DNA from 3 places in the Acetoanaerobium noterae genome. Region 1 is predicted to be linked to each of the others. Evidence: riboswitches for the same ligand, from Rfam matches in the RefSeq annotation. Region 1 holds a riboswitch; each other region holds the start of a gene.

Region 1 (3,287 bases):
TTTATTTCGATTCTCTGACTAAGCTTCCAAACAGAATTGCTCTTACAAATGATATACAAGAGCATGTGAAACAGCAGGAATCAATAACTGCAGCACTTATGATTATTGACATTGACAATTTTAAATATATTAATGACACCTTAGGTCATCATTTTGGAGATGAATTTTTAATTGAAATTGCAAAAATATTCTTAAATTTATCAAGCCAGTCTATACGTGTATATAGAATCGGTGGAGATGAATTTGCGTTTTTAGTAACAGCATCGATGCCTCAGATTGAAATAGCAGCACAGGAAATAATGAATTGTTTTCATAAGCCTATATATATGGATAAGATAAAAATTCACACTACACTGAGTATGGGAATTGCTGTATATCCTTTTGCTGGGAAAACAGTTCAGCAACTACTGAAAAACGCTGATATTGCAATGTATGAAGCAAAACAGAGAGGTAAAGAGCGCTACGTCTTTTTTGATGATGTGATGAATTACAGAATTATAGAAAAAACTAAAATAGAGCATAACCTTCAATTTGCGCTTGATAATAAGGAGTTTATGCTATATTTCCAACCTCAGTATAAAACCTCTAATGACAAAATATCTGGATTCGAAGCTTTGATTAGATGGAAAAGCAGAGAGCTAGGAATGGTGCCTCCGAATGATTTTATTAAGATTGCTGAGGAAAGCCAAAAAATAGTAGCTATAGGTAAATGGGTATTTGTAAATTCCTGCGATTTTGCATCTAAGCTTATTAAAAGAGGATATAAAGATATAAAGGTATCTGTAAATATATCTATAGTGCAATTAATCCAAGATGATTTCACAGATTTTATTTTAGCTACTATAGAAAGTAAGAATCTTGATTTTAAGCTGATAGAATTAGAAATCACTGAAACTGTACTTATACGTTCAGTTCAAGAAGCATACACAAAGCTAGAGACTTTGAGAAGTAAAGGAGTATCCATATCTCTTGATGATTTTGGAACAGGATATTCATCGCTTAGCTATTTACAAAACCTTCCTATAACAACGCTTAAGATGGATAGGGCATTTGTTGAGGATATAACGAAAAATACAATAACTGAAAATCTAGCAAGCTTTATTATATCTATGGCTCACAAGCTGAATCTAGAAGTAATAGCTGAAGGAGTTGAAACTAAGCTTCAACTAGATACACTTAAAAAATATAATTGTGATAAAGTCCAAGGCTATTATTATTCAAAGCCTGTGCCAGAGGAGCAAGCTTTTTTATTGTTAGAAAGTAAGGGTGTTGACAGAAATTTACAAGATGGATATAATTAATATAGAAAACTTAATAACTATGATACATGGTTTAATCGAAAGATTGATTAAAAGAGAAGTTGGGTGAAATTCCCACGCGGTCCCGCCGCTGTAAGAGAGTAGTTTTTACTTATTAATCCACTGATTCAACGGAGAATTGGGAAGGAAAGTAAAAATGATAATCCTCAAGCCAGAATACCTGCCTGTATTATTAGCCAGAAACTCTACGAGAGATAGAGAGGTTAAAGCAAAGTGCTCATGTTTATATATGAATCCTAAGCTCCTCTTATCTTCGTAAGAGGAGTTTTTTAATCCTCCCAATTAATCGGCTCTTCGTTACGCTCATTTCAAGAGCCGGTTACCCTTTTATGCCCCTAACATTGCGGAGTAATAGCAGCTTTTAACTGCATTATTTCCAAAATGCTTAAACTTCCTTTAAAAAATAAAGGGAGTTTTTTTTCGATTATGTGGTAAACTAATTTAATAATAGTTTTTTGGAGGTAAGGGTATGATATTGTTAGGTGAAAGACAAATATTAAAGGTAGTTAGGTTTGCTACTATTGGAGCATATTTAGGAGATGAGGATGATCAAGTACTTCTTCCTAAAAAATATGTCCCAAGCACACTTTGTATTGACGATGAAATTGACGTATTTATATATAGAGATTCTAAGGATAGACTAGTAGCAACAACTGAAAAACCAAAGCTAACTTTAGGTACTATAGCTTTGCTAAAAGTATCCCAGATAACAGATATTGGAGCTTTTATGGATTGGGGTTTAGAAAAAGACTTGCTCTTACCATTTAGAGAGCAGACTATCAAGGTTGAAGAAGGAAATGAGTACATGGTAGGACTCTATATCGATAAGAGCGATAGGTTGTGTGCTACTATGCACACCTATGAGATATTATCAGGAGAGTCTCCTTACGATGTAGATGATATGGTTGAAGGTATGATTTACAGTATAAAAAAAGATGTAGGTATTTTTGTAGCTGTCGATAGAAGATATCACGGTATGCTCCCAATCAGTGAAGCTCTTCGTATATATAAACGAGGAGATATGATTAAGGCTAGAGTAGTAGAAAAAGATGAAGAAGGCAAGTTAAAGCTCAGTCTTAGATTAAAGCCTCTTGAGCAGATAGATAAGGACTCTTATACAATATTGAAGGAAATAGAAAAACAAGGTGGATTTTTAGCACTTAATGACAGCTCAGAGCCTGATGAAATCAGAAAGCAGCTCAGCATGAGCAAAAAATCCTTCAAAAAAGGTCTTGGTAGACTTCTTAGAGAAGAAAAGGTCGAGTTAAAGGAAGATGGAATATCTTTAAAAAAGCTTTAAGCTAAAAATTTAGGGTAAAAAATGGTTAAAGGGGGAGTGTCTATGAAAGCAAAAGATATAATGACTCCAAATGTTATTACTGTTTCAAAGTCGGATTCAGTTGAAAAAGCCATTAAGCTGTTGTTAGAGCATAATATAACAGGACTTCCAGTTGTGGATGAAGCTGGCCACGTTATAGGCATAATAACTGAAGGCGATTTAATGTATAGGGGAGGAGAAATAAAGCCTCCTAGATATTTGGCTATTTTTGACAGCTATATTTTTATTGACAATCCTAGTAAATTTGAGAAGCAATTAAAGAAAATGACAGGGATGTTTGTTGAGGATGTAATGACTACCCCAGTGATAGTAATTGAAGCAGAGCAAAGCGTACCAGATGCAGCCAACCTTATGACAAAGCATAAGGTGAATAGGCTCCCTGTTATAGAAGAAGGAAAATTAGTTGGAATTATAAGTAGGAGAGACATTATAAAAAGCTATGCCTCAATGGCATAGCTTTTCTCGTTTATGTATGATTTGATTGTTCCTTTATATACCAGCTCAAGAGCTTTGATTTGAAGCAAGTCACATGGTTTTATTAGTCCAAAAGCTTTTTGTGGACGGTATATTCCAGCTTGAGTTAGTGCAAGAGAAACGAATTGAGAGCAAAAGAAATGAAAAGATCTATT
Region 2 (3,287 bases), 270 kb from region 1:
ATTCCAATAAGTGATAGCAATAGAGAGCTATTAATTGAAAGCATTAAAAAATTTAATCAGTCTATGGGGGTGAGCGCTTGATTAACATAGGTATTTCGGGAATAAATGGAAGTATGGGTCAAATTATATACAAAAAAATAGTTGAAGATGATATGTTTAATCTAGTAATGGGAATAGACGCTAGACCAGAGCTTTATGAAAATAAATGTAGAGTTTTTGAAAAACCAGCTGATTCAGATATATATCCTGATTTAATTATTGATTTTTCTCACCACTCATGTCTAGATGAACTATTATTATTTGCAAAGGAGCATGGGATTAGTCTTGTTCTTGCAACTACAGGCTACGATGCAGCTCAAATTGAAAAAATACACAGCTATAGCTCAGATATTGCCATTTTATACTCTGCAAATATGTCTTTTGGAATAAATTTATTAAAGACAATTTTAGAAAAATATTCAAGATTACTAGATGAGCGAAGCTATGATATTGAAATAATTGAAAAGCATCACAATAAGAAAGTAGATGCACCTAGTGGTACTGCATATATTTTAGCTGATGCAGTAAATTCTAGTATATCCACCCCAAAAAACTTTGTAAATGGAAGACAAGGAAGAACCAATCCTAGGACGACAAATGAAATAGGGATACATGCAGTTAGAGGAGGAAACATCTTTGGTGAGCATGAAGTTATATTTGCAGGAAGCAGTGACATTATTGAAATAAAGCACACAGCACTTTCTAAGGATTTGTTTGCAGATGGAGCTATTGATGCTGCAAAATGGCTTTATGGGAAAGAAAAAGGAATGTACTGCATGCAAGATATGTTTGAAATTTAAAAATTAAAAACAAAAATATATGGTTTTATACGTAGACCATAAATTACGTAAATAATAAAAAGGAGATTATGATAATTAATTTATCATAAAAAACATTATGACTAACGAAACTAAACTAACAGATGCATATGAAATTGCTAGATTTATAAAGGAAGCTAAGAAAACCACTCCGGTAAAGCTATATGTTAAGGGAGACCTAAATTATGAAGCTATTAATGAATTAATGGTTTTTGGAGAAGGAAAATCGAGAATTTTATTTGGAGAAGCTGATGAAATAAATAAATTCTTGGAGCTAAATAAAAATCAGATTGAGTTTTATTATATAGAAAATGATAGAAGAAATTCCGCTATTCCTATGTCAGACTATACAAAATTTGATGCGAGAATTGAGCCAGGAGCAGTAATTAGAGATAGAGTATCTATAGGGAAAAATGCCGTTATAATGATGGGAGCAGTAATAAATATTGGAGCAGAAATTGGCGATGAAACAATGATAGATATGAATGCTGTAGTTGGAGCTAGAGGAACAATAGGAAAAAGATCTCATATAGGAGCGGGAGCGGTTATTGCTGGTGTACTAGAACCACCTAGTAAAACACCAGTTATAGTGGGAGATGACGTTCTAGTTGGAGCAAATGCAGTAGTGCTAGAGGGTGTAGTAATTGGAAATAACAGTGTAGTTGCTGCTGGAGCTGTAGTTACTGAAGATGTCCCAGAAAATACAGTTGTTGCAGGTTCACCTGCGAGAGTTATTAAGCTTAAGGATGATAAAACTAAAGAAAAGACTCAAATATTAGATGACTTAAGAAAATAAAAAATGCTTAAATTTATAAAAATCCTGATTTTAAATTCTACTAAATAAAATCAGGATTTTTATTATGAATACAATAGGGTTTCTAGGTGTCAATTAAAAATCTTTGATTGTATTAAGTTGGAACTGTTCTTAATTTGCTTTAAAGCAAATTTGTTGTTTTTGAATAAAACTGATATAATAAAAATTATAAGTTTAAAAAAATTATAAAAGATATGGTGCCCTTGATGGGTTAAAAGGGAAAGTGGTTAAATTCCACTGCAGCCCCCGCTACTGTATATGGGAACGAAATTCGATTAAGCCATTGGGAAACTGAGAAGGCCGAAGATTAGGATGAACCATGAGCCAGGAAACCTGCCTTATCTTATTATTATTACTATCTTCGGAGGGAGGATTGAAGTATTTATGTCGACACTTTCCTTTAAGGGTAAGTGTATTTTTATGCAAGGATACAAGCAGATTTAATAATTATATTTACGAAGGGGATATAAAAATGACATTTAATAAAAAAACCTTAGTAAGGACATTGATTTTATTTATGATAGCTTTGTTAAGCTTTACGGGTTGTCAGGCACCAGCCCAGACTGAAGAGGAGGAAAATATACAAACGAATACAGCGTCTAAGCTCTATCCACTTGAAATTACTGATTCTATGGGAAGAAAAGTTACTATAGAAAATGAACCTCAAAGGATAATATCCATAGCACCAAATATCACAGAGACTATTTATGCGCTTGGTATGGAAGCTAAGTTAGTAGCCAGGACGGATTATTGTGATTACCCTGAGCAGGTTTTAGAAAAGGAATCAATAGGGAGCCTGAGAGAGCCTAACATAGAAAAAATATTGGAGCTTGACCCTGATTTAATAATTGCATCTACTCATTTTGATCCAGATGTCTTAAAAAAATTAGAAGATTCAGGACTTACGGTAGCAGTTCTATATGGAGAAGAGAGCTTTGAAGGGGTATATGACACAATTTTAAAAACAGGAAGGCTATTAAATGCAGATGAAAATGCAAATGCCGTAGTAGCGGATATGCAAGCAAAGGTAAAGAAAGTTAAGGAGGCAGTTGAAAATCAGCCTAAACCAAAGGCATATTACGTAGTTTCTTATGGCGAAGGTGGAGACTATACAGCAACAGGTGAGACTTTTATTTCTCAGATTATTGATATGGCTGGTGGAGAAAACATAGCAAATGATGCCACAGGATGGAAATATAATCTCGAGGCACTCGTAGAAAAAGATCCAGATATAGTGATTTGTTCAAAATACTTTGAAGCAAAAGCAGGAATAAAATCAGCAAATGGATATAATGAGCTAACAGCAGTTAAAGAGGGCAGGTTATTTGAAATTGATAATAATATGCTAGATAGACAAGGACCTAGACTTGCTGATGGATTAGAGGAATTAGCAAAGATACTTCATCCTGACAAATTCTAATAATGACGAAATGAGGAAGGCTATGAGCTTTACAGAGAAAAAATCATTCTACAAATTAATGTTTATAATTTTGACAATAATGTTGATGTTAGGGATAGTGATATCTAGTATGACTGGAGTAGCAGATATTTCTATAGATAAAGCAGTGAGAATTCTATTGTCAAAGCTACCTCTTGTAGATGATTTAATCTCGCTT
Region 3 (3,287 bases), on a different contig from region 1:
CTTCTATCAATACACCTACAGACTCATTTATTCCAAAAGATAGCTTTACAAGTGAGAATGTAATTGCATAAGTTAAAGCAACTGTAGTTAGCATTAGGATAAATCCAGCAAATTTGAGCTGAGATTGAGATTTAAAGCTCTTTCTTAGGCTGGCTTCCATAAAATTTATGTATTTTCCTATAAATCTAGTCGGATGCGGAAAGCTATAGGGATCTCCAAATATCAAATCCAGTATAAATGCTATTAGGATGCTATAAATTAGATTCACTGTATTCCTCCAAAGCTGAGCAAAATTTATATATAAGATTGTAGTCTGAAGCAAAATGAGTATGAAGATAGGTTCCAAATGTATTTTTGTACTTATATCCTCCTGCCCAGGTTTTTATACTATAATCTGACATTTCTTTTTCCATGCTATATACAGGCTCTAAATCTGTTATAAATTCTGAATGGTGAAATTCATGCCCTCTTACTATTTGCCCTTTTTCTCCTATTATGGTTGACTCATTAAGTTTTCCTTGGCAATATCCGAATCTTTGGAGCTTTGCGCTCATCTTACTGTATCCAGATAGAATTCCAGTCATATCAAATTTGTTGCCATCACTATCTATCAGATAACCTCCTAAATACATAAGTCCGCCGCATTCTCCATAAATAGGCATGTTATTATTAGAAGCCTCTTTAATACTAGCTCTCATTTTAGTGTTATTAGATAGCTCTCTAGCAAAAATCTCAGGATATCCTCCTCCAAAATATATTCCATCACATTCTGGAAGCTCACTGTCACTTATCGGACTAAAATATTCTAGCTTTATACCTGCAAGCTTAAGTATATTAAGCGTATCTGGATAATAAAAGTTGAAAGCTTTATCGAAAGCAACAGCTAGCGTTAGATTCTTATCACTTCTTTTTATTGCTCGCTTAGACTCCCAAGTTGATTTTGCTTTGCTTATTTTTATAATTTCATCTAAATCCAAATATGTAGTAACCAAGTCTGCCATTGTCTGCAATTTTTGCTCTGAATCATCCAGCTCTGATTGCATCACTAGTCCAAGATGTCTAGATGGTAATGATATATCTGAATTTTTAGGTATCCTACCTAATACTTTCACATTTACATTTTTCTCTATTGCCTGCTTTAATATGTCATAGTGATTCTCGCTAGAAACATTGTTTAAAATTACTCCCACTATATCGAGGTCTTTATCGAACTCAACGAAGCCTTTTACTAAAGCAGCCGCTGAACCTGCCATAGCCCTTGCATCTATTACTAAAATAACAGGGCAATTTAAAATTTTTGCCATAGACGCACTAGAACAGTAATCACTGTCTGATTGATAGCCATCATATACGCCCATTACTCCTTCTATTATTGATATATCCGATGTCTTTGCATAGGCTGCAAAAATATTTCTTATTTCATCTTTTGGAAGTATGAATTCGTCTATATTATGTGAATCTAATCCAGAGGCCTGTTTATGGTAGCTTGTATCAATATAATCTGGTCCTACTTTATATGGCTGAACTTTTAGACCTTTATCCTTAAGCGCACGCATCAATCCACTTGTGATTGTAGTTTTTCCTGCTCCACTATGAGTTGCAGCTATCATAATCCTATCCATAATTTCCTCCCAATTTCACAAAATTTCAATCTATTAGAGCAATATAAATCGCTCATATCTCATGTATGTTCTGCTATATTTACAATAAAAAAACCAGACCTAAGGCCTGGTTCAACATTATATCTTTACTTAATTTTCATTTACTAATTAATGCTATATCTAAGTAAATTAAATTTAAAACTAGATATGTGTGAATCCTTCCTCCCCGAAAGTATCATGCATGTACAGGCAGGTCTCCTGGCTAAGAATCAACCTCTTTCGTACCTTCCCACTTTTAAAAAAAGCAGTGGCATCAACGAAATCGTCATCTTTTACAGTAGCGGGGGCTGCAGAGGAATACCTCATTTCCCTATTAAGCTATCTAGCACCTGAACATCGTATTATTTTATTTACTCATTTATAATACCATAAAGAAAAACTAGAATCAATCATATAATGAATTTTTATAAGCTTAGATACAAGTTATTGCAATGGATTTGCATTAAACTTCTGCTAAATCGATGCCAAAAATTCTGAAAACCTGTTCTCTTTTGATTCAGCATAATCATATATTACTGGATAAGGAAACACAAATTCGTTTACTAAGCTTAAACCACCTATAGTTTCTAAAACCTTAAATCCAACTTTATACGTTTTAGAATCAAGTGCTGCAAAGACAAGCTCGCTTTCTGTCGTAAAAAAAACAGCCTCTAAATCGTCGCTTATATTATATTCTTCTTCCTTAACATGGTCATTATGAGGCTTAAACTTTGTGTACATATCCCCTTTGTCAAAAGGCACTTTGTATAAAGTAGGATATGCCTTTTTTAAATTATGCACTAGCTCTTCATCTTGAATTTTATAGTGAGCTATATACTCAGGTCTACTTATCTCTTTTCTAACACTTTCACTGTCAACTGGCTGTTTTTCTCCTGCTAATATGGACCTAAGCTTAAATGGATTTTCATCTATTATAGTAAATCCGAGCTTAAGCTTATAGTAGCCTGTAGCATCTTCAATTATCGCATTTGAGTAGTATCTATTATCATTCATTTTGCTAACAGTATTTTTTAAAAGCACGGCTCCCTTTGAGGATACCTCAGGATAAAGAGGTTTTTTTTCAGACGAAAAATATCTTAGAGCTTTGCTATCTTTAGCTACTAGTCTCATAGTCATATAATTAATAAACTCTATAGGCTCCGATATAGCTACGCAGGTTTTGAAAAAAAGTTTTTCTTCGTCCACAGTAGTATCTCTTTTTAATAAATATTCATATTCTAAAAAATCTCCTGGAAAAGACAGCGAGCTTTTAATATTAATTCTTGCATATTCATACAGTAAGTTAAGCGCTTCTTTTTTTGTTATTCTTATTATACTAGAGCCCAGACCACCCATAAGTCTATTTTCTTCAATAAATATATCCTTTAGACTAGCATTACGAAGTCCTACATAATCAGCTATTCCATCTTCTTCAGCATCCAATAAGAAGAATTGATTTAGTGTTTCTTTTTCATCCTGCCATTTTATATGTAACCCAAGACTCCCCATTAGGCGTGACTTGGTTATCTTTGCAAATTCAAATTTCATTGGTTTAGTCCTCCATTTTAAAGGTATACTTAGTATAATAGTTTTTAGTAGTTTTATATACTTTTTGTTTTATACCCATATATCTATTATACTATTAAA

What was found. A riboswitch is a leader RNA that binds a small molecule or an ion and turns the genes downstream of it on or off. The one in region 1 is predicted to bind cobalamin.
Region 2: another riboswitch for cobalamin. It lies ahead of B5X47_RS01870 (ABC transporter substrate-binding protein); the one in region 1 lies ahead of B5X47_RS03235 (CvfB family protein).
Region 3: another riboswitch for cobalamin. It lies ahead of B5X47_RS09535 (cobyrinate a,c-diamide synthase); the one in region 1 lies ahead of B5X47_RS03235 (CvfB family protein).

The regions. Positions count from the first base shown of each region.
Region 1 is NZ_FUYN01000001.1:642,194-645,480, reverse strand. It holds gene B5X47_RS03240 (ABC transporter substrate binding protein) at 1-1,301, shown strand, start outside; cobalamin riboswitch at 1,311-1,501, shown strand; gene B5X47_RS03235 (CvfB family protein) at 1,789-2,619, shown strand; gene B5X47_RS03230 (CBS domain-containing protein) at 2,662-3,114, shown strand; gene B5X47_RS03225 (hypothetical protein) at 3,096-3,287, opposite strand, start outside.
Region 2 is NZ_FUYN01000001.1:372,414-375,700, reverse strand. It holds gene dapA (4-hydroxy-tetrahydrodipicolinate synthase) at 1-81, shown strand, start outside; gene dapB (4-hydroxy-tetrahydrodipicolinate reductase) at 78-839, shown strand; gene dapD (2,3,4,5-tetrahydropyridine-2,6-dicarboxylate N-acetyltransferase) at 937-1,653, shown strand; cobalamin riboswitch at 1,850-2,026, shown strand; gene B5X47_RS01870 (ABC transporter substrate-binding protein) at 2,144-3,091, shown strand; gene B5X47_RS01865 (FecCD family ABC transporter permease) at 3,114-3,287, shown strand, end outside.
Region 3 is NZ_FUYN01000004.1:214,008-217,294, forward strand. It holds gene cbiB (adenosylcobinamide-phosphate synthase CbiB) at 1-268, opposite strand, end outside; gene B5X47_RS09535 (cobyrinate a,c-diamide synthase) at 252-1,622, opposite strand; cobalamin riboswitch at 1,833-2,009, opposite strand; gene B5X47_RS09540 (hypothetical protein) at 2,115-3,188, opposite strand.